2 regions of the Streptomyces sp. NBC_00075 genome follow, and region 2 is predicted to be linked to the other one. Evidence: predicted binding sites of a transcription regulator. Region 2 holds the regulator's gene; the other holds the start of a gene.

The links. Region 2 encodes HrcA, which represses chaperone genes, less so after heat shock. Its sites were predicted from a motif close to TTNGCACTCNGNNNNNCNGAGTGCNAA; they were not measured.
Region 1: groL (chaperonin GroEL) is a predicted target of HrcA. The motif match lies at 13,452-13,478, and genes of this name have one in related genera.

What each region holds. Positions count from the first base shown of each region.
Region 1 is NZ_CP108243.1:6,083,607-6,099,614, reverse strand. Features, by position in the region: gene OG787_RS26615 (MMPL family transporter) at 1-475, opposite strand, end outside; gene OG787_RS26610 (TetR/AcrR family transcriptional regulator) at 589-1,326, shown strand; gene OG787_RS26605 (dihydrofolate reductase family protein) at 1,403-1,978, shown strand; gene OG787_RS26600 (DUF6355 family natural product biosynthesis protein) at 2,131-2,421, shown strand; gene OG787_RS26595 (hypothetical protein) at 2,467-2,670, opposite strand; gene OG787_RS26590 (hypothetical protein) at 2,667-2,879, opposite strand; gene OG787_RS26585 (Scr1 family TA system antitoxin-like transcriptional regulator) at 3,000-3,842, shown strand; gene OG787_RS26580 (DUF397 domain-containing protein) at 3,823-4,146, shown strand; gene OG787_RS26575 (hypothetical protein) at 4,425-5,243, shown strand; gene OG787_RS26570 (Uma2 family endonuclease) at 5,303-5,983, shown strand; gene OG787_RS26565 (NAD(P)H-binding protein) at 6,013-6,876, opposite strand; gene OG787_RS26560 (TetR/AcrR family transcriptional regulator) at 7,012-7,698, shown strand; gene OG787_RS26555 (subtype B tannase) at 7,771-9,273, opposite strand; gene OG787_RS26550 (NADH:flavin oxidoreductase) at 9,497-10,630, opposite strand; gene OG787_RS26545 (hypothetical protein) at 10,796-11,377, opposite strand; gene groL (chaperonin GroEL) at 11,696-13,324, opposite strand; gene OG787_RS26535 (cold-shock protein) at 13,658-13,864, opposite strand; gene OG787_RS26530 (MoaD/ThiS family protein) at 14,327-14,602, opposite strand; gene thrC (threonine synthase) at 14,699-15,997, opposite strand.
Region 2 is NZ_CP108243.1:7,647,245-7,663,252, reverse strand. Features, by position in the region: gene OG787_RS33530 (PhoH family protein) at 1-418, opposite strand, end outside; gene OG787_RS33525 (carbohydrate kinase family protein) at 599-1,726, opposite strand; gene OG787_RS33520 (sugar MFS transporter) at 2,009-3,208, shown strand; partial or broken gene OG787_RS33515 (adenosine deaminase) at 3,319-4,313, opposite strand; gene OG787_RS33510 (ribonuclease Z) at 4,334-5,242, opposite strand; gene OG787_RS33505 (histidine triad nucleotide-binding protein) at 5,257-5,601, opposite strand; gene OG787_RS33500 (S41 family peptidase) at 5,907-9,125, opposite strand; gene OG787_RS33495 (hypothetical protein) at 9,196-9,774, opposite strand; gene OG787_RS33490 (16S rRNA (uracil(1498)-N(3))-methyltransferase) at 9,841-10,584, opposite strand; gene OG787_RS33485 (nitronate monooxygenase) at 10,581-11,657, opposite strand; gene dnaJ (molecular chaperone DnaJ) at 11,949-13,085, opposite strand; gene hrcA (heat-inducible transcriptional repressor HrcA) at 13,086-14,102, opposite strand; gene OG787_RS33470 (MBL fold metallo-hydrolase) at 14,330-15,085, shown strand; gene OG787_RS33465 (DUF3097 domain-containing protein) at 15,117-15,920, shown strand.

The sequences.
Region 1 (16,008 bases), 1.6 Mb from region 2:
GGACGGTGAGCGCGTCCTCGTACGTCCCCGTGTAGGCGTCGATGAGGGCGCGGGCGTTCTCCTGCTGCTCGGTCTCGTCGCCCTTCACATGGGCGAGCACGATGGCCTCGCGGCCGTCCCGGGAGCGGAGATCAGCGATGCCGGTGTCCGTGTCCCAGTACGAGACGACGTTCGCGAGGCTCTTCTCCGCCCGCAGGTCGGCCACCAGTTCCCGGCCGCTCCGCGTGGCGGCCGAGGCATCGACACGCCCGTCCGAGGCCCGGACCAGCAGAACCAGGTTCGTCTCGCCGCCGAACTTCTCGTCGATGACCTGCGCGGCCCGGGTGGACTGCGAGGCCGGGTCGTCGAAGCCGCCCCCGAGCAGTTTGCCGAACGCGCCGGCGCCCAGGACACCCATGAGGGCCGTGGCCACGACGGCGACGACGAGGACCAGCCGGGACCGGCGGATCGCCAGCTCGGCTATGCGGTCGAACATGACCGTTCTCCTTTGACAGGAAGGGAGTTGAGAGCGAGGGAAAGGAGTTGACTGGCGCGCCACAGACGAAGTTAGCGGGAGGCAAAAAGATTTGGCAGTGTTAGATTTTCTTCATGCCCACACACAACCCAACGGCTTCTCCCTCCCTGCGGGAGCGGCGCCGGGCGGCAGCAGCCCGGGAGATCCTGGACGCCGCCGAGGTCCACCTCGCCGAGCACGGGCCGCACGCCCTGTCCCTGCGCGCGGTCGCCCGGAGCCTGGGCATGACCGTGCAGGCGCTCTACCACTACTTCCCGAACCGGGACGCCCTGGTCACGGCACTGATCACCAAGGCGTACGACGACCTGGCCGACGCCGTGCAGACCGCCGTGGACACCGGGGCGACCGAGCCGGACGGCACACCGCTACCGGGCACGGTGGTCGCGGCCGAGGGCTACCGCCGATGGGCCCTCGACAACCCCGAGCGGTTCCAGCTCCTCTACGGAACGCCGTTGCGGTACTACGAGGCCCCCCAGGACGGCCCGACCACCCAGGCGGTCCGCCGGATGGCCGCGACCTTCCAGCGCGAGCTGTTCGGCGGATTCACCACGGAACAGCTCGCCGCGGCCGACGTCCCCCCGCTCTCACCGGCACTCCGGGCCCATCTGGAACAGATGCCGCCGGACAGCCCGGAAACAGCCGTCCCACCCCCCGCGACCGCGCTCTTCCTCAGCGCGTGGGGACACCTCCACGGCCTGGTCATCCTCCAGGTGTTCGGCCACACCGACTTCCTCGGCGACCACGAGGCCGAGATCTTCCGCATGGCGATGCGGAACATGCTCCAGGAGACCCATGCGCGGATCCCGCGATGAGTTTCGGGACCGCGCCAGGTCTATGGAGAGGTACGGATACGAGGAGCACGCGCCCCGGACACCCCCAGGAGCTGTGATGACCACCGTGGTGATGCACAACGTCGTTTCCGTGGACGGCTTCATCGCCGACGCGGACGACCAGGTCGGCCCCCTGTTCGACTGGTACGGCAACGGCGACACGGAACTCAACGAGTACGCCAAGGTCTCGAAGGTCTCGGCCGCGTACGTCGCGCCGATGCTGGCGAGCATCGGCGCGCTGGTCGTCGGACGCCACGTCTTCGACATCACCAATGGCTGGGAGGGCAAGCCCCCGGCCGGCGACCACATCGTGGTCGTCTCGCACCGGCCCAGGCCCGACGGCTGGCATCCCGAGGCCCCGTTCCACTTCGTCGACGACGTGACGCGGGCGATCGCGAAGGCCAGGGAACTCGCCGGGGACCGCAATGTCGGCGTGGCGGCGGGCGAGGTCGGCGGCCAGGCGTTCGCGCTCGGCCTGGTGGACGAGGTGGCGATGGACGTCGTACCGGTCGTCTTCGGCGCGGGCAAGCGCTACTTCGGATCGACGGACACCCAGCACCTCCTGGACGACCCGCACACGGTGATCCAGGGCGACCGGGTACTGCACCTGCGCTACCGGGTCAGCCAGCAATGACCATGCGGCCCCGCCCGCAAACCTTGATCCACACGACCGGGTGAACCACGCACCCCGTCCGGGGAAAGTGCCGGATCGCCACGCCTTGATCGTCAATGCTGCCGATGTCCGATCCCTTCCTTTCCTTCTCCGGGAGAACGTCCTTGAAGGCCTTGAACGTCCGCCGCGTCCTCACCACCACCCTCGCCGCCATCACCCCCCTGACCAGCGCCCTCCTCCTCGCCGTCGCCGCACCGGCGGCCACCGCCGCCGCGAACCCCTGCGGGTTCTACGAGACGGGCAGCGACGCGTACTACAACCACTGCACGAGCGACGGCTCCCGCATCGTCATCGAGGTGGAGGTGTTCGGCCCGAACTACGAGAAGTGCGTGGGCCCCGGCGACACCTGGCTCGGCAGCAGCAGCAAGATCGACGGCGCGTTCTACGTCGGCCGCCTCTGCTGACCCCGACCTGAGCCGGTCGGCCCGGCCTCACCCGGGCCGACCGCTTCAGGGCAACCGCCCCTCCCGATTCACCCGCCGCACCCGCGCCCGCAACACATCCCCGGGTGCCGCCTCCTCCAACGCCTCCGGCGGACAGTCCCACTCGCGCCCACCGCCCACGGGCCGCAGCTGCACGTACCCGCCCTCGCGCCCCATGACCTCGCCGACGCGCCCGTCGCGCACATCAAGGGCGTACGACACGTCACTCACGTTTCGTCGCCACCCGAGGCCAGGCCCTCCAGCACGGCGGCCAGCCGCGTCGCCGTACGGACGTTGCAGCGCCCGAGGAGCACCAGCGCGAAGGGTTCGTCGCTCGCACCGCTCACGGGGTCGACGCCCAGCGACGGCAGGGCGACGCCGACGCCTTTCAAGGCCGCCCGCAATCGCACCACGATTTCCTCGGTCGACAGCAGCTCCATCGTGCCCGTTCCTCTCCACTCTGAGTGTTCGCGTTCTCCACACAGCGTGGCGGGCGGGTGTCTAACCTGGCCAGAGCCGGACCCCCAACAACCCCATGTGTTCAAGAGGGAGTTGCTGCCATGGCAGGACCGAAGGACCTCGACCCCTCCTCCTCACCCCGCGCCTTCCTAGGCTCCGAGCTGCGCCACGCCCGCGAGGCGGCGGGCCTGAGCCAGGAGGAACTGGGCGGACCGCTCTTCGTGAGCGGCTCGTTCATCGGCCAACTGGAGGCCGGTACACGGCGGATGATGCACGAGTACGCCGTCCAGTTCGACAGGATCCTGGACACGAAGGACTTCTTCGAGCGCAACTGTGCGGCTCTCGCCAAGTCGAAGTATCCCGACCACTTCGCCGAGGCGGCGGAGGCGGAAGCGATCGCGACGGCCATCAGGCAGTACGCCCAACTCCTCATCCCAGGGCTGCTCCAGACCAAGGCGTACGCGGAGGCGGTGTTCCGCGCGTACAAGCCACTGGCGCAGGACGCCGAGATCGACGAGGACGTGACGAACCGGCTCGACCGAGCCCGTCTCCTCGACAACCCAACAACCCCGTTGTTGTGGTCGGTTCTGGACGAGGCGGTGCTCCGGCGAGTGGTCGGCAGCCCGGCGGTGATGGCGGAGGCATTGCGGCACGTGGCCGCGCTGATCCGACGGCACCGGATCATCGTGCAGGTGCTGCCGTTCGGCGCCGGGGCGCATGCGGCGATGGACGGCCCCCTGAAAATCATGGAGTTCGAGGACGCCCCTCCGCTCTCCTTCGTCGAGGCGCCGGACATGGGGAAGCTGCTGGACGACCCGGCAACGGTCAGCCGACACACCCTGTTGTTCAACCTCCTCCAGGCCACAGCACTTTCGCCTCAAGATTCACTGGCCCTCATCGAATCGGTGGCGCACGATTACGAACATGGAGAAGAGCACGCTTGAGCACGCCCTGAGCACGGCCACCTGGCACAAGTCGTCGTACAGCGGCGGCCAGGGCGGGGATTGCCTTGAGGTCGCCCGCTGGCACAAGTCGTCGTACAGCGGCGGCGATGGCGGCAACTGCCTGGAAATGGCCCGCTGGCGCAAGTCGACGCACAGCGGCGGCAGCGGCGGCGACTGCCTGGAAGTCGCGGACGGCCACCCCACCCTCGTCCCCGTCCGCGACTCCAAGAACCCCCAAGGCCCGAAGCTCGCGTTCCGGGCGGAGCCATGGACAGCCTTCGTCGAGAATCTCAAGCACGCCTGACCTTCCGCCGCCCCGAAGCTCAAACGGCGAGCCCCGAGCCCTCTTTCTGAGGAATGGGAGGCGGGCCTCAACCCGCCCTCCCACCCCGCGTGTTGACTTGACGCGTTCGGCTTGCCACGCAGAGTCACGAGGAGCTAGCGTGCCCAAATAACGAACCCCCGCTAGGTGCTGGAACACCTGCGGGGGCCTGACCTTCGAGATCGGAAACAGGCGATCCCGTGGCTGAAGCCAACTTTAGTGCTGCCGTCCCGCCCGCGCACGCGACCCCGCCCCACCCGATGGCCAATCCGGGGTACGGCAAACGCGACGCCCCCGACCAACGCCCCCGCACGAACCACGACTTCGCGCATCTCCCGCCCCGCGAGGCAGCGGTGGCCGCGTACATCGACCGGCTGCCCAGCGGGGCCGACGTCAGCGTGAAGACGCTGGCCAAGCACCTCCCGTACGGCCAATGCGCCCTCCGCACGGCCCTCAACAACCTCCAGCGAGCAGGCCACCTGCGCCGGGGCCGCGAACACCTGACCGGCACAGGAAGCCAACTCTGGATCACCCGAACGTGGTTCACGCGCACGGCACGGGACGACGACTGGTGGGCGACGTTCACACGGGGAGACGTACCGAAGGAGTCCCCGGAGCGGCAGGGCCGCCCAATCCGCTCCCGCGCGTTCATCCTGCTCGCCGCTCTCGGCCGTAGCACCCCCGCCCTGTCCCTCCCCGAGGCGGACTGCGCGTCGCTGGCCCCGCTGGTCGCGGAGTGGTTCGAGCGAGGCGCGGACGAGGATTCCGTACGACACGCCCTGACCGCAGGCCTGCCGACCCCGGTCCACCACCCGGCCGCCCTGATCCGCAGACGCCTCACCACCAAGATGCCCCCGGAACCCACCGCCGTACGGCCGCCGCTGCGGATGCTGGAGTGCGCGAAGTGCAGGGTGCCGGGGCGGGCGGAGGTGCTGGCCGGGGGCGTGTGCGGGGAGTGCCGGGGCGAGTACGCTCCCGCTCACCGCGATGCGCCCCTGCCCGCACCGGCAATCCACGCCCGTGCTGCGGAAATCCGCGCTGCGATGGCCCATAAGCGGCAAGAAAGGACACTCGCATGACGGCTCCAACGGTCCGCCAAGGTCACTCCAGGGCACGATGTGAGGAAGGAGGCAACGCCATGACCCCTGACACCGCTGACCGCCCGCAGATGTCCGTCGAGGACTTCGAAGAACTCGTCCGCAGGGCCCCGCGAGAGCTGCGGAACCGGCTGGAGTTCCTCGGCGGGAGGCTGTGCATCCGCCACGGCCCGCTCGACGTGGACGAATTCGAGGAGCTTGCCGCCGTCGCTCCCGAAACCGTGCGGCTGGAGTACATCAACGGAAAAGTAAAGGTCAAGGCCATACCCGACGGCACCCACACGTCGATCTTCATGTGGCTGCTCCGCCAGTGCATGCAGCAGCGCCCCGACCTCGACCTCGCGCCCGAACGGGGCGTCAAAGCCGAGGCCTACCGCAAGGGCCGCGCCCGCACCGACGGTTTCCTGGCTCCCGTGGACCACTTCACGGGCCACCGCGAGTGGTCCAACCCCGACGGCGCCCTCATGGCCGTGGAAATCACCTCCCACGACAGGAACACCGACCAGCGCGACCGCATCGACAAGCCCCCCGGCTACGCGGCGGCCGACATCCCCGTGTACCTCCTCATCGACCGCGGCAACAACACCGTCACCGTGTTCAGCGACCCGAAGGACGGCCGGTACCAGCAGGCCCCGTCCTACCCCTGGGGAGCCACCGCGGCGATCCCCCACCCCGTTGGCATCACCCTGCACACCGAGCAGCTCAAGAACTATGCCGACTGACTGGCCGCCAGCACCTTGACCAGGAACGTTCACCGGGAGCGCAAGGCGGCCTCCAAGACCTCGTGGACGGTCTTCGCGGGGTGACCGATGACGGTTTCCAGGGTGGGATCGGTGGCGTTGAACTCGCCTGTGCGCGATGCCGCGAACATCGTCAAGGAGAACTCCGCAGCCGGCCGCGGCATCCCGCCGGCGACCGCCGCCGATGTCCACTCGTCGTCGTCCATGACGACCCGGGTGATGGTCCGGCCGGTGATGCGGCTGAGGATTTCGGCGACGTCGGCGAAGTCCAGTGTGTGGGGCGCTGTCAGCGGCGGCGTGATCCCGTCGAGTGCTCCGTCCTCGGTCAGGGCGAGGGCCGCGGCTTCCGCCAGGTCCTCGTGGGCCGTCCAGGACACCGGGCCGTCCTGCGGCACGGCGAGCGTGCCGGTCTCCAGCGCCGCGCCGATGTAGTGGCCCAGGGTGGAGGCGTAGAACCCGTTGCGAAGAGCGGTGTAGGGGACTCCTTGCCGCTTGAGGTGCTCCTCGGTGGCCGCGTGGACCTTCTGCGGCGGGAAGAGCGACACGGGAGAGGCGGCCTGGTGGCTGGTGTACAGGATGCGTCGGGCGCCCGCTTCCCGTGCCGCGTCGATGGCGGCCCTGTTGGCGGCCGGCGCGCCGTCGCCTCGAATGGCCGCGGAGACGACCAGGACACGCTCGGCATCCTCGAAGGCGTGCTTCAGGCTGTCGGGTTCGGTGAAGTCTCCCGCTCGGACCCGGACGCCGCGCTCGGCAAGGTCGGCGGCCTTGCCCACGTCGCGCACGCTGACGCCGATCCTGTCGGCCGGTACCCGCTTGAGCAGACGGTTGACGATCAGCGACCCGAGGTGGCCGGTGGCTCCCGTGACGATCAGCATCGGTGACTCCAGGAGGTTGTTTCCAACGGAACGGAAATAACGGTAACACTGATAGTTCCATTGGATGCATCGGCGTACACTCATCCATGGGTTGACCGAGGAAGGCTTGCCGGTATCAGCGATACCATCGTCTCCATGGCATCGACCACGCAGCGGCGGGACATCACCCGGGACCGCATCCTGAAGACCGCGGCCGACCTGCTGCGCGACCAGGGGCCGGCCGCGGTGACCACCCGCCGCGTGGCCCAGGAGGCCGGGCTACAGCCTCCCGCCCTCTACCGCTTCTTCCAGGACAAGGACGACCTGCTGAACGCCACCGCGGAGCGTCTCTTCGCCGAACATGTGGCGAGCAAGCAGACCACCGCGCCCTCGGACGACCCTGTGGAAGATCTCCGCGCCGGCTGGAACACGCAGATCAGTTTCGGCCTGGCCAACCCGTACGTCTACGGCCTGTTGCTCGACCCGGCCCGCGCACGCGACACCCCGGCACAGGCCAAGGGTGTGCTGATCCTCGCCGAGCGTGTCCACAGAATCGCCGCCGCCGGGCGGCTTCGCGTGAGCGAGGAACGCGCCGTCAACCTCATCCGCTCGGCGGGCATCGGAACCGTCCACACCCTGCTGACCCTGCCACCGGAGCAAGGCGACCCGCACCTGGCCGACGCCGCCTTCGACGCGATCGCCCGCGCCATCCTCACGGACGAGCCCGCCGTCCCCACCCAGGACCCGGCGGCCGTCGTCGCGGCCTTCCGCACCCTCCTGCCGGAACTGCCCAGCCTCAGCAAAGGCGAGGCCGCGCTTCTCGACGAGTGGCTGCGACGCTGATCCGGCCCCGCGCATCAGCAGGGCGGGCGGCCGACCGACGACGGGCCTGTCGAACCTACTGAGCCCGCTTCCTCAACTCGCCCCGGCGCCCCGCCCCTTCGAGTAACCCGACACCTCCCCGATCCACGTCACGAAGTCCCCCGGATCCTGATCCGCCCCATGCCCCGCGTCCCAGTAGTACGACGTGTCGACGTCGTCCCCCAGCTGCTCCAGCCGTGCGTGCAGGTTGCCCGCGACCGTGTGGGACGTGTCCGTGTCGTTCGTGCCGAGGCGGATCCACCAGTGCTTGGAGCGCTTGTCGTTGGCTTTGTCGGCGAGGTGGTGCATCGGGTTCATCAGGGCGAGCTTCTCGGGGATGTCCGCGTCGAGGCGGGCACTGTCGCCGCTCTCGTGACGGAGGCTCCAGAGGGTGAAGTGGCGGGCCCGGGTGGTTCCCGTACCGAAGAGGTTGTTCTCGGGGCTGGCCATGTCGAAGGTGTCGAAGGAGGGCACGTTCTTCTTCCGCGCGCCCACGTGGGTGAGGAAGTCCGCCCAGGTGAAGCGGGCCCTGCCCCCGGACCAGGTGATGAACGGGTTCGCGGCCAGATAGGCCGCGCGGGCCTCGTCCGACAGGGCCGTCAGGTACTTCGTCGCCGACGGTTCCATGAACGTCCTGAGGAGGTAGTCGTCGAGGTTGCGGGCGGTGAGTCTGCCGTACCCCTTCGCCCGCAGGCCCAGCGACGCCACATGCTCGCCGGACGCCGTCCTCAGCTCGGCCGACAGCGTCTGGTCCACCTGGGCTCCGCTGCCCAGCGGATTCGTCCCCCAGCACCACTCGTACGCCATGTCCGCGTGTTCGAGGTCCGTGATCGGACACCACGCCCCGGTCCCGAAGATCGCGTCGCTCGCGTCGGCCGCCCCGATCGCCTCCAGGTACGGCTCGTACAGCGGGCTGTCCCCGGACGCGCCCAGCAGTGACGACAACGCCCCGCCCGCGCTGACACCCGACGAGAAGATCCGGTGCACGTTCCCGGGCACCCGGCCCTTGTTGGACTTCAAGTACCGTACGGCGGCCTTGAGATCGACGATCGCGGCCGGCGCGACACCGTAGTAGACGCCCGTCGTCGCGTCGACGAGGGTACGGCCCCGCGCACCCGGTTCCACGACCACGTACCCGGCGGCCAGCGCGAGCGCCTGGCGGGTGGTGGTGCCGCCCATTCCGGTGGCGGTGATCCCGGTCCTGGCCGACACCGAGGACGGCATGTAGCCGCCGACGGCGTTGGCGAGGAGGATCGGAGCCCCGCTCGCGTCGACCGCCGCGCCGTCTATCCGCACCGGCTCGCAGACGTTCAGGGACTGGTAGGTCGCGTCGACGGGGTTCGCCACGTAGGAGGCGACCTTGTAGAAGCGGTAGACCACCTCGTGGGCGGTACCGGTGGTGTCGGTGACGGTGACCGTCTGCTCGGTGTGGGCGGCCGGGTCGAAGACCAGGGACGCGGCTGCCACGGACGCGGCACGGGCACTGGAAGCGAATCCGACCGTGGGGATCGCGGCGGCCGCAGCGGTGACTCCCATGACCACTGACCTGCGCTTCATCGCTGTCTCCTGTCTTCGCGGCTCGTTCGGACGCCGCACAGTTCAACAGCCGTTTCTTAAGGTTTTCTGTGTGTCTCCGGTGAAGGGGGAGGCGGGTGGCCGACAAGCGGCCAGCAAAGCGAACCAATCGCCCACAAAATTGTCAGCAATTTTGGCGGAATCTTGCGGACGGTATCGGACCGTCTCCGCGGGCGATCGGTTCACCCTGCCGGGCGGGCCTGGTTCAGCTCAGCGAACCCAGCGCCGCCGCGTCGTACGCCTTCAGCTCACCGGTCCTGCCCTCCAGCACCTTCGCCGCCCACTCCGGGTCCTGGAGCAGCGCGCGGCCGACCGCGACCAGGTCGAACTCCTCGTCCTCCAGGCGGTCCAGGAGGTCGTCGATGCTCTTGAGCGGCGCACCCTCGCCCGCGAAGCCCCGCATGAAGTCGCCGTCGAGGCCGACCGAGCCGACGGTGACGGTCGGCCTGCCGGTGAGCTTCTTCGTCCAGCCGGCCAGGTTGAGGTCGGAGCCGTCGAACTCCGGGAGCCAGTAACGGCGCGTGGAGGCGTGGAAGGCGTCGACACCGGCCGCCGCGAGCGGGGTCAGGATCGACTCCAGCTCCTCGGGGGTCCCGGCGATGCGGGCGTCGTAGAGGGCGCCCTTCCACTGGGAGTACCGGAAGATGATCGGGAAGCCCGCGGACACGGCCTCGCGTACGGCGGCCACGATCTCCGCCGCGAACTTCGTACGGGCGACCGGGTCACCCCCGTACGCGTCCGTGCGGCGGTTGGTGCCGGCCCACAGGAACTGGTCGATCAGATAGCCGTGGGCGCCGTGCAGTTCGACCCCGTCGAAGCCGATGCGCTCGGCGGCCACCGCGGCCTCGACGAACGCGTCGATGACGTCGTCCAGGTCGTCCTGCGTCATCGCCTTGCCGCCGGTACCGGGGGTGCCGTCAAGGCGCAGCCCGGACGGGCCGACGGGCGGGGCGTCGGCGTACGGGGGCTGCCCGGCCTCCCTGGTCATGCCGATGTGCCACAGCTGCGGCACGATCTTCCCGCCCGCCGCGTGCACGGCCTCGGCGACCTTCGCCCACCCCGCGAGCTGTTCCTCGCCGTGGAAACGGGGGATGCTGTCGCTCTGCCCGGCGGAGTCGTGCCCGACGTACGTCCCCTCGGTGACGATCAGGCCGACTCCCGCACCGGCCCGACGCGAGTAGTACGAGGCCACGTCGTCGCCGGGCACACCCCCGGGCGAGAAGCTGCGCGTCATCGGCGCCATCACGATCCGGTTGGACACGGTCAGACCGTTGATCGCGAGGGGCCGGGAGAGGATCCGGGCCGCGCGGGAGGTGTGGGTGGAGGCGGGGGCTGTCACGTGGGGACTCCTCGGGGAGGGGACAGGAAACGAGCGGAGGTGCGGTCGACGCACATGGCTGCGCCTTGTGCATGCATGTGCATCAACTACCGCTGAGCGTCCGCTCATTCCGGCGCCCGGGCACGACTCACTGTGATCCGGGCCACTGCGCGGGTGGGACCGAGGTCAGTCCGCCGACTGCTCCCACACCTCCACGGCCGCCGCCACGGTGCCCGCCGGGGCCGACGTGGCCGTGATGTAGAGGAGAACGACGCGCTCCTCGTCGGTGACGAGACAGAGGTTGTCGTCCGCCGCCACCGGTACGCGGTCCGGGGTCGGCCTGGTCGCCCAGAACAGGTCGACACAGTCCTCCGGCGAGGAGACCGTCGAGCCGGGCACCGCTTTCGCCAGCGACTGGGCCCGCCCGACCCCGACGTACACCTGGCCTTCGGCCACGCCCGCCAGCGCGTCACCGGCGCTGCCCGGCCGGGGCGGGGCCCGGTCGAGGTCGAGCGGGGACTCGTCCAGCGTCACGTCACCCGAGAAGAAGGGCACCCAGGTCACGGGGACCGGGTCCTGGGGAGAAGGCGGTTCACCGCTGGGCCGGGGGGACGCGTCCACGGTGTCGCGGCCGGTCCCCTCCACGGTCGGCAGAGCCGTCACCCCGGCTCCCCCGGCTCCCCCGGCCCCATCGCCCGCCGTCGGCCGCACCGGCGAAGCGGTCACGGCCGGGCCGCCGCCCGGGTCCGGCGGGGCGCCCGCGGACATGCCCCCACCCGGCCCCTGCACCGTGAGGAAGAGAAAGACCAGCCCCGCCAGCCCCACTCCCCCACCCACGAACGCCGTATGAACCCCCCGCCCCTTGAGCGGCGCCCGCTCCGGCAGCGACGTCTCGGGCGCGGGCTCGGGAGGCGGCCCCGGTTGGCCGGGACCCCCGGGTCCCCCTCCGTACCGACTGCCGCGTCTTCCGCCAGTTCCCCCGAACAGCACCCGTCAATGGTCCCGCAAACGCCCGAGGGCGGCACCCTCCTTGTAAGGAGAAGGGTGCCGCCCTCGGAACGAAGGACGGTGATCGACCGGGGTCGATCAGAAGTCCATGTCACCGCCCGGCATGCCGCCACCGGCGCCGGCGCCGGCCGCGGCCTTCTCCGGCTTGTCGGCGATGACGGCCTCGGTGGTGAGGAAGAGCGCGGCGATGGACGCCGCGTTCTGAAGCGCGGAGCGCGTCACCTTCGCCGGGTCGATGATGCCCTCGGCGATCATGTCGACGTACTCACCGGTCGCGGCGTTGAGGCCGTGACCGACGGGAAGGTTGCGCACCTTCTCGACGATGACGCCACCCTCGAGGCCACCGTTGACGGCGATCTGCTTGAGCGGGGCCTCCAGGGCGAGCCGCACGGCGTTCGCGCCGGTCGCCTCGTCACCCGTCAGCTCCAGCTTCTCGAAGACCGAGGAGGCCTGGAGCAGGGCCACGCCACCACCGGCGACGATGCCCTCCTCGACGGCCGCCTTCGCGTTGCGAACGGCGTCCTCGATGCGGTGCTTGCGCTCCTTGAGCTCGACCTCGGTCGCGGCACCGGCCTTGATGACGGCCACGCCGCCCGCGAGCTTCGCCAGGCGCTCCTGGAGCTTCTCGCGGTCGTAGTCCGAGTCGCTGTTCTCGATCTCGGCGCGGATCTGGTTGACCCGGCCGGCGACCTGGTCGGCGGAGCCGCCGCCGTCGACGATCGTCGTCTCGTCCTTGGTGATGACGACCTTGCGCGCCCGGCCCAGGAGGTCCAGGGAGGTGTTCTCGAGCTTGAGACCGACCTCCTCGGAGATGACCTCGCCACCCGTGAGGATCGCGATGTCGTTCAGCATCGCCTTGCGGCGGTCGCCGAAGCCCGGGGCCTTGACCGCGACGGACTTGAAGGTCCCGCGGATCTTGTTGACGACCAGGGTCGAGAGGGCCTCGCCCTCCACGTCCTCGGCGATGATCAGCAGCGGCTTGCCCGACTGCATGACCTTCTCCAGGAGCGGGAGCAGGTCCTTGACCGAGGAGATCTTGGAGTTGGCGATGAGGATGTAGGGGTCCTCGAGCGACGCCTCCATGCGCTCCATGTCGGTCGCGAAGTACGCCGAGATGTAGCCCTTGTCGAAGCGCATGCCCTCGGTGAGCTCAAGCTCAAGACCGAAGGTCTGCGACTCCTCGACGGTGATGACGCCTTCCTTGCCGACCTTGTCCATCGCCTCGGCGATCAGCTCGCCGATCTGCGTGTCGGCCGCGGAGATGGAGGCGGTCGAAGCGATCTGCTCCTTGGTCTCGACCTCCTTGGCCTGGTCGAGCAGTGCACCGGAGACGGCCTCGACGGCCTTCTCGATGCCGCGCTTCAGGGCCATCGGGTTCGCACCCGCGGCCACGTTGCGCAGGCCTTCCCTGACCAGCGCCTGGGCCAGGACGGTCGCGGTCGTCGTGCCGTCGCCGGCTACGTCGTCCGTCTTCTTCGCGACTTCCTTGACCAGCTCGGCGCCGATCTTCTCGTACGGGTCCTCAAGCTCGATCTCCTTGGCGATGGAAACACCATCGTTGGTGATCGTGGGGGCGCCCCACTTCTTCTCGAGGACGACGTTGCGGCCCTTGGGGCCAAGGGTGACCTTGACGGCGTCGGCGAGCTGGTTCATCCCGCGCTCGAGACCGCGCCGTGCCTCCTCGTCGAACGCGATGATCTTGGCCATGTGAAGTGGTCCTCCCGGACTGGGGTGGATTGCTCCGGACCGCGTTGGCGCCCGCGACGGACGGCCAGCCTGCCCCGATGGTTCCTTGCACCACCTGGCCTGCGGGCCTCACCGACCCGGTCCTTCGTTATCACTCTCACCTTCAGAGTGCTAACGCCAATGATTAGCACTCGCCCCTGTCGAGTGCAAGCGGCTCTCGAAGATCCGCAGGTGAACACGGGGACGCCCAGGCACGCCGAAGGGCTCGTACCCCGTGAGGTCCCACGGGGTACGAGCCCTTCGAATCCTTCGATGAAGGAAGAAGAACGTCGCTGCGGTGCGCCGGCGCGTGCTTCAGCTGGTCGCCAGACGGACCATGTCCGCCTGCGGCCCCTTCTGGCCCTGCGAGATCTCGAAATCGACCCGCTGACCTTCCTCGAGGGTGCGGTAGCCGTCCATCTGAATCGCGCTGTAGTGGACGAAAACATCCGCACCACCGTCGACCGCGATGAAGCCGTACCCCTTCTCCGCGTTGAACCACTTGACGGTGCCCTGAGCCATGCCTAACTCCCCTATTACTGGCCCTTGCACGGATCCGCACTTCGCGGATCCGGGTCAGACCTCACCCCCCCAACCGGTGGGAGTGTGCGCCGGAACGCGTCGACCGCGGCCGAATGTATCTGTCCAACTGCCCTCTGCAACAGGTCAATCGGACGAGAAATCCGGGCACACCAGGTCATGGAATATGCGGAGAATTCACGCGAATTCAGGGCAAGTCGGGCCCCACAAAGGGAGCAAAAAACGCAAAAGGCCTGCACACTTTGGCTACTTCTCAATGGGTGCGCGGCAGGAATTCATACTCGTGCGGCAGGCGAAGTGGTGCGGCTTCCCCAACTGTACCCCGCTCAACCATACAGAATTGCCCCCTCCGCTTCTCTCACGGAGGGGGCAATTCGATGAACTCTCGGTAATCAAAGTTACCGACGGTTACTACTGGTGGGTATCGAACCCTTGATCAGCCGATCAGCCTCCGGCGACCGCCGGGATGATCGACACACCCGCACCGTCCGGCGTCGCCGTCTCCAGCCCCTGCTCGAACCGGACGTCGTCGTCATTGACGTACACGTTGACGAACCGCCGCAGCTTGCCCTGGTCGTCGAGCACCCGGGCGGCGATCCCCGTGTGGTTCTTCTCCAGATCAGCGATCACCTCGGCAAGGGTCCCGCCCTCGGCGGTCACCTCGGCCTGCCCACCGGTGTAGGTACGCAGGATGGTGGGGATGCGGACTTTGACGCTCACGATGGAACCTCCGGTCAGGTGGAGCGCCCCGAAGGGGCGCGGGGAACTGCGCGACCAGCCCCCACAGGCCCGCAGACGAACAACGACCTCTACCTCTTAGGAAGCAAGCCCAGCTTCCCGGAACGACTCAAGACTGGGCCGAATCGTCGCAGTGAGCCCGGTGTCGGCCACAGCGTCCAACGTCTTGAGCCCGTCACCGGTGTTGAGCACGACGGTCGTGAGGGTCGGGTCCAGCAACCCATTCTCGATCAGCTTCTTCGCCACACCCACAGTCACCCCACCGGCGGTCTCCGCAAAGATCCCCTCGGTCCGCGCAAGCAGCCGAATCGCGTCGACGACCTGCTCGTCGTTGACGTCCTCGACAGCCCCACCCGTCCGCCGCGCGATATCCAGCACGTACGGCCCGTCCGCGGGATTCCCGATCGCCAGCGACTTCGCGATCGTGTTCGGCTTCTGCGGCAGTACGACGTCGTGCCCGGCCTTGTACGCCACGGACACCGGCGAGCACCCCTCCGCCTGCGCACCGAAGATCTTGTACGGCCTGTCCTCGACGAGCCCGAGCTTGATCAGCTCCTGGAGCCCCTTGTCGATCTTCGTGAGCTGCGACCCGGAGGCGATCGGGATCACCAGCTGGTCGGGCAGCCGCCAGCCGAGCTGCTCGCAGATCTCGTACGCCAGGGTCTTGCTGCCCTCCGCGTAGTACGGGCGCAGGTTGACGTTGACGAAGCCCCAGCCCTCGCCGGCCGGGTCCCCGATCAGCTCGGAGCAGAAGCGGTTCACGTCGTCGTAGTTGCCCTCGATGCCGACCAGCTCACCGCCGTACACCGCGGCCATGACGACCTTGCCCTGCTCCAGGTCGTGCGGGATGAACACGCAGGAGCGGAAGCCGGCGCGGGCGGCGGCGGCGCCGACGGCACCGGCCAGGTTGCCCGTGGAGGAGCAGGAGAGGGTGGTGAAGCCGAAGACCCGGGCGGCCTCGATGGCCTGGGCGACGACCCGGTCCTTGAAGGAGTGCGTCGGGTTGCCGGAGTCGTCCTTCACGAACAGCTTGCCGGCGTCGACGCCCAGCTCGCGGGCCAGGTTGTCGGCCTGGACGAGCTTGGTCCAGCCGGGGTTGATGTTGGGCTTGGTCGCCACGTCCGCGGGGACGGGCAGCAGCGGCGCGTAGCGCCAGATGTTCGCGGGTCCCGCTTCGATACGCTTGCGGAGTTCCTCGGTGTCGTACGAGGAGAAGTCGTAGGCGATCTCCAGCGGGCCGAAACACTCCTCGCAGGCGAAGACCGGGCCGAGCGGGACGCGGTGACCGCACTCACGGCAGGAAAGCGCGGTGGCGGGACCGAGGTCTACGGAGTCGTTGCTGGTCGTCGTGGTGCTCTCGACAGTTTGCGCAGCCATGGAGGCGGAGG
Region 2 (16,008 bases):
CGACATAGCGCTTCTGGTTGAGGGTCTTGGCCCGGATGGTGCGGCCCCGCGAGGACAGGATGTTCTGGGTGAGGACCTCGGCCGGGGTCTCCTGGCCGTCACCCTCCCCGTTCCCGCTCGCTCTGAGCATGGCGATCGAGCGTTCCACGGCGTCCTCCGTCATCGGCTGTCCGGTGCGGAGCACCAGCATCATCTCGTCGAACAGCCGCTGGACGAGGGCGACCTCGACCGCTTCGCCAACGGCGCTGACTTCATTGCCCCGGACATGGATGTCGACCGCCGGGAAGGCCTTCTCGATCACGCGCAGGAGGGCGTCGCCGGAACCAAGGACGGTCACCATGGGGTGCGCGGCCGGGACGGTGAACTGCGCTCGTGCCTGCCCCCGCGCAGGGGGCTGAGCTGTGGGTGTCTGAGTCATGGGCCGGCTCGTAGGCCTGCACGACCTCCTCAATGAGGCTCGCTTACCACGTGGGTAGCCTTCCGCTCCCAGCCTACGACGGTGCACTGACAACGCCGTAGGGGTTTTGGCTCACGGTCCGGTGACGTGGTCATGGCCGGGGCGTCCGGCAGAGGCAGGAGCGGGGGCAGGAGCGGGTACTCACGCCGATCTGCCGAAGCCGATCGTCGGCACGGCCCGGCGCAGCGGCCAGGGGCGGGGTCTCGCGGTCCTGGGCACCAGGTCGGCCAGGAACGCGTACCGGCGCAGCGCCGCCGGGTCCTGGTGCTCGTACGACTGGATCTCGCGCCACCAGGCCCCGACCTCGGACCAGCCGGGCGCGGAGAGCGAGCCGCCGAAGTCCTGGACGGAGAGGGCGGCGGTGAGGCCGGCGAAGGCGAGGCGGTCGGCGAGCGGCCAGTCGGCGAGGGTGCCGGTGACGAAGCCCGCGACGAAGACGTCGCCGGCGCCCGTGGGGTCGAGGGCCTCGACGGCGATCGCCGGGACCTCGGCCGTCTCCCCGGTCCGCCCGTCCACGGCGTACGCGCCCTCCGCACCGAGGGTGACGACGGCGAGCGGTACGTGATCGGTGAGCGCGCGGGCGGCCTTGCGGGGGCAGTCGGTGCCGGTGTAGCGCATCGCCTCCTCCGCGTTGGGCAGGAAGGCCTCGCAGTGCTCCAGGTCGGCGAGACCGGCGAGGTCCCAGCGGCCGGTGTCGTCCCAGCCGACGTCGCCGAAGATCCGCGCCCCCTTGCGGGCGGCCTCGGCGATCCAGGGGGCGCGGACGCCCGGGGTGAGGGAGGCGACGGCGGCGCGGGCGTGCGGCGGGCACTCCGGGGAGGGCTCCTCCGGGGGCGGTTCGTGGCCGTGGGAGACCATCGTGCGCTCGCCCTCGTACGCCATCGAAACCGTGACCGGGGAGTGCCAGCCGGGGACCGTGCGTGACGTGGAGAGGTCGATGTGCTCGCCCTGTTCGAGGGCGTCCCAGCAGTACTCCCCGTAGTGGTCGTCCCCGAAGGCGGCGGCGAGGGAGGTCTTCAGGCCGAGCCGGGCGAGCGCGGTGGCCATGTTGGCGACCCCGCCGGGGCTGGACCCCATCCCGCGCGCCCAGGACTCGGTGCCGCGCACCGGGGCGGAGTCGAGCCCGGTGAAGATGATGTCGAGGAAGACCGTGCCCGTCAGATACACGTCCCACGGCGGATCGTGGGGCGCGCGCAGGGCGGCCAGGGGATCGACCTGGGCCTGACGGTAGGAAGATCCCTCTCCGGTGGACGCGGTGGACGCGATCACGGTGCGCTCCCTGACGACGGTGCGGATCAGGCCAGTCTGCACCACCCCACTGACAGCAGCCCGTCACTCCACTCCGAGGGCGCTTGCGAATACCCCACCTCCCCCACCCCAAACACCGAAGTGCCCCACATCACACCCACCCGATTCCCGTCCCCCACCCCCCGCTTGATACAAATTGCCCGCGCGTTCCTGTCCGTCGACGGTCGTCGCCCAACCCCGCATTGAGCCGCCACATTCACCTGTCGAGCCGTCACACTCGCTTTCGCACGCCCAGGAACGCCGTTGTTCTCCCCCCGCTCCACCATGCCCTGGCCCCTCGTCGCCCTTTTCACGGCCGGGTACCTGGCGCCGTACCTCCTGCCCACCACCGTCGGCAGGCTCGACGCGTATCTCCCGCTGAGCCCCACGCAGGCCGGTGCCATCGGCAGTGCGCTGCTGCTGAGTTCGGCGGCGGCGGGCTTCCTGCTCGCCTCCCGGGTCGACCGCGTCGGCGCACGCGCCCTGGCCCGCACCGGCCTCGCCCTCGCCGCCCTCGGCTACGGCACGGCCGCCCTCACCACCAGCCTGTACGCCGTGATCGCCGGAGCGGTCCTCGGCGGCTTCGGCTCCGGTACGGCCACCACGGTCGCCGCCACCGGTATCGCCGGCCGCCCCGACCCGCACCGCACGACCACCCTGGGCCTGCTGAGCGTCTCCGCCCTCGCGGGCGCCGTGTATCTGACGGTCCCGCACCTGGGCCCGGGTCACGGCCTCCCCCTCGCGGCACTGGCCCTGACGGCAGCCGCCGTATGGCCGCTGACGGCGACCCTCCCCGGACGCGACGCGCACGTCACGACGGCTGTCGTCACCACCCCGACTCCCCGCAGCCCGCTCCCCCGCCCCCGGGCCGGCATGGTCCTCGCCGTCACGATGACCTGCTGGTCCCTCGCCCAGAACTCCCTCTGGGGTGTCAGCGGCCGGATCGGGCTCACCCAGGCCGGACTCTCCGAGGCCACGGTCGGCGCGGTGTTCGCCATCGCACTCGGCGCCGGGCTGCTCGGGGTCGTCGGAGCCGGAGCACTCGGCACCCGCCTGGGCCGCGCACTGCCCATCGGCGCGGGCACGGCCGTCATCGCGGCCTGCATCGTGCTGAGCGCCTCCGCGACCGACCTGACGTCCTTCGCGGCCGGCGAGATCGCCTGGAACACGCTGTACCCGATCGTGCTGTCGTACGTGATCGGCCTGGCCGCCGCCCTGGACCCGCGCGGCCGTTGGGCCGTCCTGGTCGGCTCGGCGTCCTCACTGGGCACGGCATGCGGCCCGCTCACCGGCAGCCTGCTCTCCGCACACACGGGCTATCCGGCGATGGGCGCGGTCCTGGCCGCCGGCCTGCTGCTGATCGCGGTCCCGATGACCGCCGTGGCACTACGCACCCCGTCCCCGTCCCGAGCCCTGAGACTCACCACGGTGAAGGCCACCGAGCAGTACCGCCCGGTGGCCTGAGCGGTGCGGGTGAAGTCGGGCGCACAGCGCCCCGACAGGGGCGCGGGGGACTGCGCGACCAGCCCCCACCGGCCCGCGGCCAACGAACCACACGCCCCGCGGAGCACCCCTCACCGCGTGAACTCGTACGCCTCCACCTCGGCGAGATACCGCGCCCGCCGCTCCTCGTCACCGTCCAGGAACGACGCCAGGAACGAGTTCCGCGCCAGCTCGCGGAGCCGCTCCTCGCCGAGGCCCAGGGCCTCCCGTACGGCCCCGAAGTTGTCGCCGACGTACCCGCCGAAGTAGGCGGGGTCGTCGGAGTTGACCGTGCAGAGGAGACCGGCGTCGAGCATCGCGGGCAGCGGATGCTCGGCCAGGACGTCGACGGCCCGCAGCCGTACGTTGGACAGCGGGCAGAGGGTCAACGGCACCCGCTCCCGCACGAGCCGCGCGACCAGCTCCGGGTCCTCCATACAGCGCAGCCCGTGGTCGACGCGCTCGACGCCGAGGATGTCGAGGGCCTCGGTGATGTACGAGGGCGGCCCCTCCTCACCGGCGTGCGCCACGCGCCGCAGCCCGAGCCCGGCGGCGGCCTCGTACACCTCGCGGAACTTCACCGGCGGATGCCCGACCTCGGCGGAGTCGAGCCCGACACCGGAGATCCGGTCGAGGTAGGGGCGGGCGGCGTCCAGGGTCTCCATCGCGGACGCGGCGGACTGGTCGCGCAGGAAGCACATGATGAGCTGAGTGGAGATGCCGTGTGTCGACTCGCTGTCGCGGAGCGCGAGCCAAAGCCCCTCGACGACCGTCCCCATCTCCACCCCCGCGCGATGTGGGCCTGCGGATCGAAGAAGATCTCCGCGTGCCGTACGCCTTGTGCTGCCGCCCGGGCGAGATAGGCGTTGGCGAGATCCGCGAAGTCCTGCTCCGTGCGCAGAACGGCCATCAGCTCGTAGTACAGGTTCAGAAAGGACTGGAGGTCCTCGAAGAGATACGCCTTGCGCAGCTCCTCGGTGTCGGCGTACGGCAGCACGACGCCGTTGCGCGCGGCGAGCGCGAAGGCCAGCTCGGGTTCGAGGGTGCCTTCGATGTGGAGGTGCAGTTCGGCTTTGGGGATGGACATCAAGGAATCGTACGGCCGGATTACCGCCGTTTCGGAACCGGCACCCGCAGTAGGTCATGCGCGACGGTCAGCTCACCCTCGTACCCCGCCGCCCGCGCCTGCCGCTCGAACTCGTCGGGGTCGGAGTAGCGCTGGCTGAAGTGGGTGAGGACGAGATGCCGTACGCCGGCGTCCCGGGCGACGGCTCCGGCCTGACCGGCGGTCAAGTGCCCGTGATCGTCGGCGAGTTGCTGATCCTCATCGAGGAAGGTCGACTCGATGACAAGCATGTCGCAGTCAGCGGCGAGCGCGTGGACGCCCTCGCACAACCGGGTGTCCATGACGAAGGCGAACCGTTGCCCGCGCCGCAGCTCGCTGACCTCGTCGAGGGTGACGGACCCGAGAGAACCCTCGCGCTGGAGGCGTCCGACATCCGGCCCCTTGATGCCGCGCTCGGCGAGCAGTTCGGGCAGTATGCGGCGCCCGTCGGGCTCGACGAGGAGGTAGCCGTACGACTCGACGGGGTGGGACAGCTTCCGGGCTTCGAGCCGGTAACCGCCCGTGGTGGCGAGCACCCCGCCCTCCCCCGCGACCGGCACCTGCCCGATCTGGACGGTCTCGCGATAGGCGGTGGCGTAGCGCAGCCGGTCGAAGAACTTCTGCCCGGAGCGGGGGTAGTGCGCGGTGATCTCGTGCGGGACGCGGTCGAGGTTGATGCGCTGGATGACGCCGGCCAGCCCGAGGGAGTGGTCCCCGTGGAAGTGGGTGACGCAGATCCGGTTGAGGTCGTGGGCGGCGACCCCGGCGCGCAGCATCTGGCGCTGGGTGCCCTCGCCGGGATCGAAGAGGAGGCCCTCGCCGTCCCAGCGGAGGAGGTAGCCGTTGTGGTTGCGGTGCCGGGTGGGTACCTGGCTGGCGGTACCGAGAACCACCAATTCACGTCCGGACAAGGCGCGTTACCCCGTCAGCCGGGCGGCCACTGCATGCCGCGTCCGCCGAGGAGGTGGGCGTGGGCGTGGAAGACGGTCTGGCCGGCGCCGCTGCCGGTGTTGAAGACGAGGCGGTAGCTTTCGAGCTTCTCCTCGGCGGCGATCTCGCCGGCCTCGCGGAGTACGTCGGCGGCGATGGCGGGTTCGGCGGCGGCGAGGGAGGCGGCGTCGGGGTGGTGGACCTTGGGGATCACCAGGATGTGGGTCGGCGCCTGGGGGTTGATGTCCCGGAAGGCGACGGTGGTGTCTGTCTCCCGGACGATCGTCGCGGGGATGTGCCCCTCGACGATCTTGCAGAACAGACAGCTCTCGTCCGCCATGCGTGTGCCTCCTCACGCTCACCGATCATTACGCCCGGCATCGTACCGATGACAGACCTCACTCGCCCCCGCCGCCCCTACCCGTTCCCATCCTCGGGGACGCTGCCCCCGAACCCCCGCTCCTCAAACTCCCCCAGAGGGGGGACCCCCAAGGGGCTGGATGGTGCCGGCCGGAGCTTGATCTTTCAGCCCGTCCGGCGTTTGAGGACAAAGGGGGGTCTGGGGGCGCAGCCCCCAGGGATGGGTATGGGTAGGGGCGGCGGGGGCGAAACAAACCCGACGCCCACCCCCACCCACCGGCACCCTTACAACTCCGGCAACCCAGGCGCCACCTTCGCCGGCCGCCCCTCCAACGACTCCAACGCCAACCGGATCGCCTCGTCCAACTGCACATCCCGCCCGGCCGCGTAATCCTGCGGAGCCTGCACGACCTCCACGTCCGGGTCGACCCCGTGGTTCTCCACGCCCCACCCGTAACCCTCGAGCCAGAACGCGTACTTGGGCTGAGTGACCAACGTCCCGTCGACCAGCCGATACCGACTGTCGATCCCGATCACCCCACCCCACGTCCGCGTCCCCACCACAGGCCCGATCCCCAACGCCTTGATCGCCGCGTTCACGATGTCCCCGTCAGACCCCGAGAACTCGTTCGCGACAGCGACAACAGGCCCCCGCGGCGCGTCCTCCGGATAGCTGTACGGCCGTAGCCCACGCGGCAGATCCCACCCCACGATCCGCCGCGCCAGCTTCTCGACGACCAGCTGGGACGTATGCCCGCCCCGGTTCTCCCGGACGTCGACGACCAGCCCCTCCTTCGCGACCTCGATCCGCAGATCACGGTGGATCTGGGCCCACCCGGGCGCCTGCATGTCGGGGACGTGCAGATATCCGAGGCGCCCGCCCGACTTCTCGGCGACGTACGCCCGCCGGTCCGTCACCCACGCGTGGTAGCGCAACGGCTCCTCGTCCGAGATGGGCACGACGACCACATGCCGCGAGTCACCGCCACCGGACGGCGAGATCGTCAGCTCGATGGGCTTGCCGGCCGTACCGACGAGCAGCGGGCCGGGCCCGGCCACCGGATCGACGGGCTGCCCGGCGACGGCGATGATGGCGTCGCCCGGACGCACCGCGACACCGGGCGCGGCGAGCGGCGAGACGCCGTCGGGGTCGGACGTCTCGGCGGGCAGGATGCGGTCGATGCGCCACAGGGGCGTGCCCTGGGGACCGTCCTCGTGCCGGGTGATGTCGGCGCCGAGGAGCCCCTGCCGCTCACCACTGCCGTAGCCGCCACGCGGGGTGACGTACGCGTGCGAGGTGCCCAACTCGCCCTGGACCTCCCAGAGAAGGTCGACGAGGTCGTCGTGGGTGGCGACCCGGTCGAGGACGGGACGGTAGCGGTCGAGGACACCGTCCCAGTCGACCCCGCCCATGTCAGGCCGCCAGAAGTTGTCGCGCATGATGCGACCGTTCTCGTCGTACATCTGCCGCCACTCGACGGCCGGGTCGACCGACTGCCGGACACGCGACAGGTCCACGGTGATGTTCGTGTCGCTCTCGTCGTCGTTCGAGGCACGCCGGTCACTCGGTACGACCTTCAGCTTGCCGTCGGTCCACAGCAGCACCCGCTTCCCGTCGCCGCTGACGGCGAAGTGGTCGGCGTCCCCGGCGAGGTGTTCGATGCGCTGCTGGGCGAGGTCGTACCGCTCCAGCTCGGTCTTCGGGTCGGGGTCGTCGGGCGTGGCCCGGGACGAGCCGAGCACCCCCCGCACCGGGTGGCGCAGCCACAGCACCCCGTCCTTGGCGGCCCGCAGGTTGGTGTAGCGGGCGGCCTCGACCGGGAACGGCACGATCCGGTCGGCGAGCCCGTCGAGGTCGATCCGGGTCGCCGGAGCGCCCTCGCTGTCCGGGGTCTCGTCCTTGTCCGGCGCCTCGAAGGGCCGCCCGTGCCGCTGCGGCCCGAAGGGCGAGGGCGTGGTCGCGGCGAGGGGGATGAGGTGCGGACGCGAACCGCCGACGAAGGCGAGGTCGAACACGTGCTCGTCGTAGACGGGGTCGAAGGAGCGTGCGGACAGGAAGACCAGATGCTTGCCGTCGACCGTGAACGCGGGCGAATAGTCCCGGAACCGAAGCGGAGTCGCCTCGGTCACCGACAGATCGGTGGTATTGGCGAGCTTGAGCTGACGCAGCGGACGCGGCCCGGGGTGGGACCAGGCCAGCCAGGCCGAATCCGGGGAGAAGACCAGCCCGGACACATCCCCGTCCCCACTCCTGTCGACCTCCCGCACCTCCCCCGACTCCCGCTCGACCAGCAGCACGCGCCCGTCGTGGGAGGCGACGGCGGCCCGGCTGCCGTCGGGCGCCATGGCGAGCCCGAGGACCCGCCCGAGCTGTCCGGCGGCGAGCCGGCGCGGAGTGGCGCCGGGCGCGACCCCGGTGGCCGGGGCGAACTCCAACGCGTCGTCGCCCTCCGCGTCCGTCACCCACACGGCCCACTCCTCGCCGTCCACGCGGAAGGCGCGGGGCAGCCGGGCCCGTACGCCATGCCCGGAGGCAAGGACGCGAGCCGGACCGGACCGGTGGGTGACCCAGTGCACGGATCCGCGCACCCCGATGGCGCTGCCGCGCCCGGTGTGGTCGGGCGCCCCGGAGTTGAACCACCGCGAGGCACTCACGGGATGCGGCTGGAGATCGACGCGCTGCCCGCCGAGCCGGATGTCGAGCCGCCGGGGCTCGGCCCCGTCCAGGTCGTCCAGCAGCCACAGTTCACCGGCGGAGGAGTAGACGACACGGCTGCCGTCGCTCGCCGCGTGCCGGGCGTAGAACCCGTCGACGCCCGTGTGCCGCCGCAGATCGGACCCGTCCGCCAGGGACGAGTACAGCGCCCCGACCCCTTCGTGATCGGAGAGAAAGGCGATCCGCTCCCCGACCCACACCGGGTACTCAAGGTTCCCGTCCAGCTCGGAATGCAGCCGTACGAACTCCCCGTCCCCCTCCCGGTCGATCCACAACTTCCCGGCCGTACCGCCCCGATACCGCTTCCACCAGGCGGCCTCGCGCCCCATGGGAGCGGAGAGCAGAACGGTCGCGGGCCCGTGGGCGACATCCCCAACGGGCCCGTACGGCAGGACAGTTGCCGGGCCGCCGTCGAGCGGGATCGCCCGGGCCCAGGAGCGGCGGAGGCTGGCCTGGCCCTGGGTGCTGATGGCGAGGACCTGCCCGTCGGGGGTCCAGCCGCGCACCTGTGTCCTCGAACTGCCCCAGTAGGTGAGCCGGTTGGCCGACCCGCCGTCGATCGGGGCGACATGCACCTCGGGCGCGCCGTCGCGGGTGGACGTCCAGGCGAGACGGGTGCCGTCCGGGGAGATACGGGGATGGGTCACCGGCACGTTGTCGGCGCTCACGCGCCAGGCCCGGCCGCCGTCGAGCGGGGCGACCCAGACGTCGTCCTCGGCGGTGAAGGCGACCGAGTCGCCGTGCAGATGCGGAAACCGGAGATACGCAGGCGAAGAGGGCTGAGTCACCCGATCACCCTAAGCAGCGATCACGCCACTGGACAGGGGTTTCGGGCAGTTCCTTACCCTCGCCGGATCGTTATTTGCCCTCGACGGGCAGGCAGTTCGGATCCTGCCGGCACCAGATGGTCTTCGTCACGGTGACCGTCACGGTCGGCCCCGGCTCGCCGTTGTCCGGCGGGTTCCAGGTGACGGGCGGGGTGTACGTCGGTGTGGTGGGCGCGTCACAGTCGCCGAGGCCGGTGACGCGGAACACCTGCTTGCCGTCGACCTTGGCGGTGAGGTCCCCGCGTACGCATCGGCCGTCGACGGCCCGCGTGACCCGCCCGGTGACGGTGATGTCCTTGCCGTCCCCGGTCTCGCCCTGACAGTCGACGCTCGCGACGGTGTTCACCGTCGCGGAGGGCGAACTCCCGGAGCCGGAAGCCGTGTTGCCGCCGTCGACGGAGGCAGTGCAGGTGAGCCACTGGACGTCCACGTTCCGCCGCTCCAGCTCCTTGGTCGCGGTCTGGTCGGTGGTGAGGGAGACGGTGGCCGAAGTGAGCCCACCGGGATCACAGGCGACGACACCGCTCACGGCGGCCACCACGAGTCCGGCCACCGCGACCGCCCTGCGGTTCCCGCGCGGCCGATGCCAAATCCGCCTCAAGGCCCCCATGGAGGGCAGCCTGCCACCGTCCCGCCCGACGCGGAAGGGCGTAAACGGACAGGACCAGGAGGGGACTCAAGACCAGCGTCCGGTGCGGCCGAGGAGCAGCGCCGTCGCGGCGGTACCGGCGGTGGAGGTACGCAGCACACTGGCCCCCAGCCGGTACGCCTTCGCCCCCGCCTCCTCGAAGAGGGCCAACTCCTCGGGGGAGACGCCCCCTTCGGGCCCGACGACGAGCACGATCTCACCGGAGGAGGGCAGTTCGGCGGTGGCGAGCGCCGCACTGCCGTAGTCCCGGTCCTCGTGGAGTACGGCGGCGAAGTCTGCGTCGGCGAGAAGTGCGGCGACCTGCTTGCTGGTCGCCGCGTCCGCGACCTCGGGGAAACGCACCCGGCGGGACTGCTTGCCGGCTTCCCGGGCGGTGGCCCGCCACTTGGCGAGCGCCTTCAGCCCACGGTCACCGCGCCACTGGGTGATACACCGGGAGGCGGCCCAGGGAACGATGGCGTCGACACCGGTCTCGGTCATCGTCTCGACGGCCAACTCGCCCCGGTCGCCCTTGGGCAGAGCCTGAACGACGGTGATACGAGGGGACTCCGGGGCTTCCTCGACCAACGCCCCCAGCCGCAGGGTCAGTTGGTCCTTGCCCTCGACACCGACGACCTCGCCCTCGGCCCAGCGCCCGGCCCCGTCGGTGAGCACGACGGCCTCGCCGACCCGCAGCCGCTTCACGGAGACCGCGTGCCGACCTTCGGGACCGTCGAGGAGGAACTGCCGTACGTCGGGCACCTGCTCGACGACGAAAACGGGCGCGGTCACGCCGCCTCGCCCCCGCCCAGCAGCACGGCCCGAGCGGCGGCGATCTCCTCGGCCAGCACAGCCACCAGCTCCCCGGCGGGCAGTTCACGGGCCATCCGGTGCCCCTGTCCCGCCCACAGCGCCATGCCCTGCGCGTCGCCGGAAGCGGCGGCCTTCTTGCGCAGCGGCGAGGTGAGGTGGTGGACCTCGGGGTAGGCGGCGGGGGCGTACGGGCCGTGCTCGCGCAGGAAACGGTTCACCAGTCCCCGGGCGGGCCGGCCGGAGAACGCGCGCGTCAGCTCCGTACGGACGAAGAGCGGGTTGGTCAGCGCCTGCTTGTGCAGGGCGTGGGCGCCGGATTCCGGGGTGGCGAGGAAGGCGGTGCCGAGCTGGGCGGCACTGGCGCCCGCGGCGAGGACGGCGGCGATCTGGCTGCCGCGCATGATCCCGCCGGCGGCGACGAGCGGCAGGTCGACGGTCTCGCGCACCTGGGCGAGGAGGGAGAGCAGCCCGACGGCGGAGCCGTCCGCCTCGGGATTGTCGCGGTGGGTGCCCTGGTGCCCGCCGGCCTCGACGCCCTGCACGATCACCGCGTCGGCCCCGGCCCGCTGCACGGCGAGGGCCTCGTCGGCGGTGGTGGCGGTGACGAGGGTGAAGGTGCCGGCGCGGCGGAGGGAGTCCAGTACTTCGCTGGTGGGCACCCCGAAGTGGAAGGAGACGACCGGGACGGGGTTGTCGAGCAGTACGGCGAGCTTCGCGTCGTAGCCGTCGTCGCGCCCGCTGTCCGGGTCGCCCAGCTCGGTGTCGTACCAGGTGACCTCGCCGGCGAGCTGATGGGCGTAGACCTCGACGGCGGCGGGGTCGGCGTACTCGGGCTGCGGCATGAACAGGTTCACGCCGAAGGGGCGCCCGGTGATCCCCCGGAGCTGCTTGATCTCCTGATACATCCCGTCGGCGGTTTTGTACCCCGCGGCAAGGAACCCGAGCCCGCCCGCTTCGGCGACGGCGCCGGCGAGCTGGGGGACGGAGACGCCGCCCGCCATGGGGGCCTGCACGATCGGGTGAACGAAGAGATCGGTCAGCGCGGAGGACATGACGGCATGTTGTCACGTCCCCAGCACAAGGTCCGAATCAGCCCTGAGCCATCTCCTTCGCCCCCGCCGCCCCTACCCGTTCCCATCCTCGGGGGCTCCGCCCCCGAACCCTCGCTCCTCAAACGCCGGAGGGGCTGGATGGTGCCGGCCGGGGCTTGATCTTTCAGCCCAGGCCCAGGTATTTCAGCCCGTCCGGCGTTTGAGGACAAGGGGGGTCTGGGGGCGCAGCCCCCAGGGATGGGAACGGGTAGGGGCGGCGGGGGCGAAACAAAAACCCCCGGCACCCATCCCTCAGCGCCCGTTGAACGCATCCTTCAACCGCGAGAACAAACCCTGCTGCCCAGGCTGGAACTGCCCAGTGGGCCGTTCCTCCCCCCGCAGCTTCGCCAGCTCCCGCAGCAACCGCTCCTGCTCAGGATCAAGCTTCGTAGGAGTCATGACCTCGACATGCACGATGAGGTCACCACGGCCACCGCCCCGGAGGTGCGTGACCCCCCGCCCGTGCAGCGGAATCGACTGCCCGGACTGCGTGCCCGGACGGATGTCGACCTCCTCAAGCCCGTCGAGCGTCTCCAGCGGCACCTTGGTGCCAAGAGACGCCGCCGTCATCGGCAGAGTCACCGTGCAGTGCAGATCGTCCCCGCGCCGCTGGAACTGCGAGTGCGGCAGCTCATGGATCTCGACGTACAGGTCACCGGCGGGACCACCACCGGGCCCCACCTCACCCTCACCGGCGAGCTGGATCCTCGTACCGTTGTCGACACCCGCGGGGATCTTCACGGTCAGCGTCCGCCGCGACCGCACCCGGCCGTCGCCCGCGCACTCGGGGCACGGCGTCGGGACGACGGTCCCGAACCCCTGGCACTGCGGACAGGGCCGCGAGGTCATGACCTGGCCCAGGAAGGACCGGGTCACCTGCGACACCTCACCACGCCCGCGACACATGTCGCAGGTCTGGGCAGAGGTGCCAGGCGCAGCACCCTCACCGCTACAGGTACCGCACACCACGGCCGTATCGACCTGAATGTCTTTAGTAGTACCAAAAGCAGCTTCATCGAGCTCGATATCGAGCCGGATCATCGCGTCCTGGCCGCGCCGCGTACGCGACCTCGGCCCCCGCTGGGACGCCGTTCCGAAGAACGCGTCCATGATGTCCGAGAAGTTCCCGAAGCCACCGGCGCCGAAGCCGCCCGCGCCCCCGCCGCCCGCCTGGGACAGCGGATCGCCGCCGAGGTCGTAGACCTGCTTCTTCTGCGGGTCCGACAACACCTCGTACGCGGCGTTGATCTCCTTGAACCGCTCCTGCGTCTTCGGATCGGGGTTGACGTCCGGGTGCAGCTCGCGGGCGAGCCTCCTGAACGCCTTCTTGATCTCGTCCTGGGACGCGTCGCGGCGCACGCCGAGTACGGCGTAGTAGTCCGTGGCCACTTACGACTCCGCCAGGATCTGTCCGACGTACCGTGCCACTGCGCGTACCGCTCCCATCGTTCCCGGGTAGTCCATGCGGGTCGGTCCGACCACGCCGAGCTTGGCGACTGCCTCGCCGCCCGAACCGTAGCCGACCGACACGACGGACGTGGAGTTGAGTCCCTCGTATTTGTTCTCGTGACCGATTCGTACGGTCATGCTCGAATCCCCGGCCTCACCAAGGAGTTTGAGAAGTACGACCTGTTCCTCCAGAGCTTCGAGGACCGGCCGGATAGTGAGGGGAAAGTCATGTCCGAAGCGGGTCAGATTGGCGGTTCCGCCGATCATCAGCCGCTCCTCGGCCTCCTCGACGAGCGTCTCCAGGAGAGTGGAGAGCACCGTCGCGACCGTACCCCGGTCCTCCACCTCGAAGGCGTCCGGGAGGTCCTGCACGAGCTGCGGCACGTCCGCGAAGCGGCGGCCCGCGACCCGGCTGTTGAGCCGCGCGCGTAGATCCGCCAGAGACGTCTCCCCGAAAGGCGCGGGGCAGTCGATCATCCGCTGCTCCACGCGGCCGGTGTCCGTGATCAGTACGAGCATCACGCGCGCGGGAGCGAGCGAGAGCAGCTCCACGTGCCGCACGGTCGACCGGGTGAGCGACGGATACTGCACGACGGCGACCTGCCGCGTGAGCTGGGCGAGCAACCGAACGGTCCGCCCGACGACATCGTCGAGATCGACAGCCCCGTCAAGGAAATTCTGGATGGCACGCCGCTCGGGAGCGCTCATCGGCTTGACGCCGGCGAGCTTGTCGACGAAGAGCCGGTAGCCCTTCTCGGTCGGGATGCGCCCGGCACTGGTGTGCGGCTGGGCGATGAAACCCTCGTCCTCCAGGGCGGCCATGTCGTTGCGGACGGTCGCCGGGGAGACCCCGAGGTTGTGCCGCTCGGTGAGAGCCTTGGACCCGACCGGTTCCTCGGTGCCGACATAGTCCTGGACGATGGCGCGCAACACTTCGAGCCTGCGTTCACTGAGCATCGCGCACACCTCCAACTGCTGTCGTCCCCTGAGTGCCTGGGCCGTCCCTGGCACTCTTCGTGTGCGAGTGCCAGAGTTCCCCGGCCCAGTGTACGGCTGTCGGGTACGCCCCCGGCAAGGGCGGCCTGCGCCGATCTGCCGACGTGTACCGACCTGTCCTGCGATGTCGTGTCCGCGGCAACCCGGTCGTGGCGACCACTTCCTCCCCGTCCCGCTAGCGTCGCCGCATGAAGGTGACTTGGGAAGAGCCGGGGTGGCACGACCTGGGCTGGGAGCGGCTGGCGGCCGGGGTGGGCAGACGCCGGCTGCCGGTCTGGGACTGCACGGTGGGGCTGGTCGCAGGGGCGGGCGGCGCACTCCTGATCGACGCGGGATCGAGCCTCGCGGAGGGCGCGATCCTCCGCCTGGAGGCCCAGAAACTCGCCCGCCGCCGTGTGGACTTTCTCGCACTGACGCACGCCCATTTCGACCACGTTTTCGGAGCGGCGGTGTTTGCGGGTGCGCATGTCATCGCGGCGGAGGGCGCGGGGGACGAATTCGAGGAAGTGGGGCGCGAGGCGTTGTGCGCGGACGCCGTACGCAACGGTCTGGACGCCCGCGCGGCGGAGGAGGCGGCGGACACCCTGGTGGTCCCGCACGAGGAGGTCGGGGAAACCCTGACAGTTGCCCTGCGCAACGGCCCGGAGGTACTCCTGGTGAACGCCGGCCCCGGCCACACCCGCGGCGACCTGGTGGCCGTCGTACCGGGCGACCCGACCGTGGTCTTCTGCGGCGACCTGGTCGAGGAGTCGGGCGAACCCCAGGCGGGCCCCGACGCCGTACCGTCGCACTGGCCCGCGACCCTGGACCGCCTCCTGACCCTGGGCGGTGAGGACGCGCTGTACGTCCCCGGTCACGGAGCGGTGGTGGACGCGGCGTTCGTACGGGCCCAACGGGACGCGCTGGCAACCCGTTTCGGCGTGTCGCGGCGGGGAGTGGACTGACGACGCGGGAGCTTCTCCTATCGTCATCCGAATGCGCCAGTACTCTCCGGACCTGACCCCACCGTGGAAGAAGCCCAAGCCCGTACCGCAGGTACCGGCGGAGCCCGGCCTGGTGGTCGAGGAGCCGGGTACGGGTTTCTGCGGCGCGGTGATCCGCTGCGAGGCGGGCACGGTCACCCTGGAGGACCGCTTCGGCAAACACCGGGTGTTCCCGCTGGAGCCGCGGGGGTTCCTGCTGGAGGGCAGGGTGGTGACGCTGGTACGCCCGTCCGCCTCGGCGGCCGCGCCCTCCCGTACGGCCTCCGGTTCGGTCGCGGTCCCCGGTGCACGCGCGCGTGTGGCCCGTGCCGGGCGTATCTACGTCGAGGGCCGGCACGACGCGGAGCTGGTCGAGAAGGTGTGGGGCGACGATCTGCGCATCGAGGGCGTCGTCGTGGAGTACCTGGAAGGCGTGGACGACCTCCCCTCGATCGTGGCCGAATTCGACCCCGGCCCGGACGCTCGCCTGGGCGTCCTGGTGGACCACCTGGTCCCCGGCAGCAAGGAGTCCCGTATCGCGGCGTCGGTGACCAGCGAGCACGCGCTGGTGGTGGGCCACCCATACATCGACATCTGGGAGGCGGTGAAACCGTCGTCCCTGGGCATCCCGGCCTGGCCGAGGATCCCCCACGGCCAGGACTGGAAGACGGGCGTGTGCCGGGCCCTCGGCTGGCCGGAGAACACCGGGGCGGTGTGGCAGGCGATCCTGAAGCGGGTGGGTTCGTACCGCGACCTGGAGCCGGAACTACTGGGCCGAGTAGAACACCTGATCGACTTCGTGACAGCACCGGAGTGAGCTCCGGGGGGCGGATTGTTTCGCCCCCGCCGCCCCTACCCATACCCATCCCTGGGGGCTGCGCCCCCAGACCCCCCTCTCGCGCTGA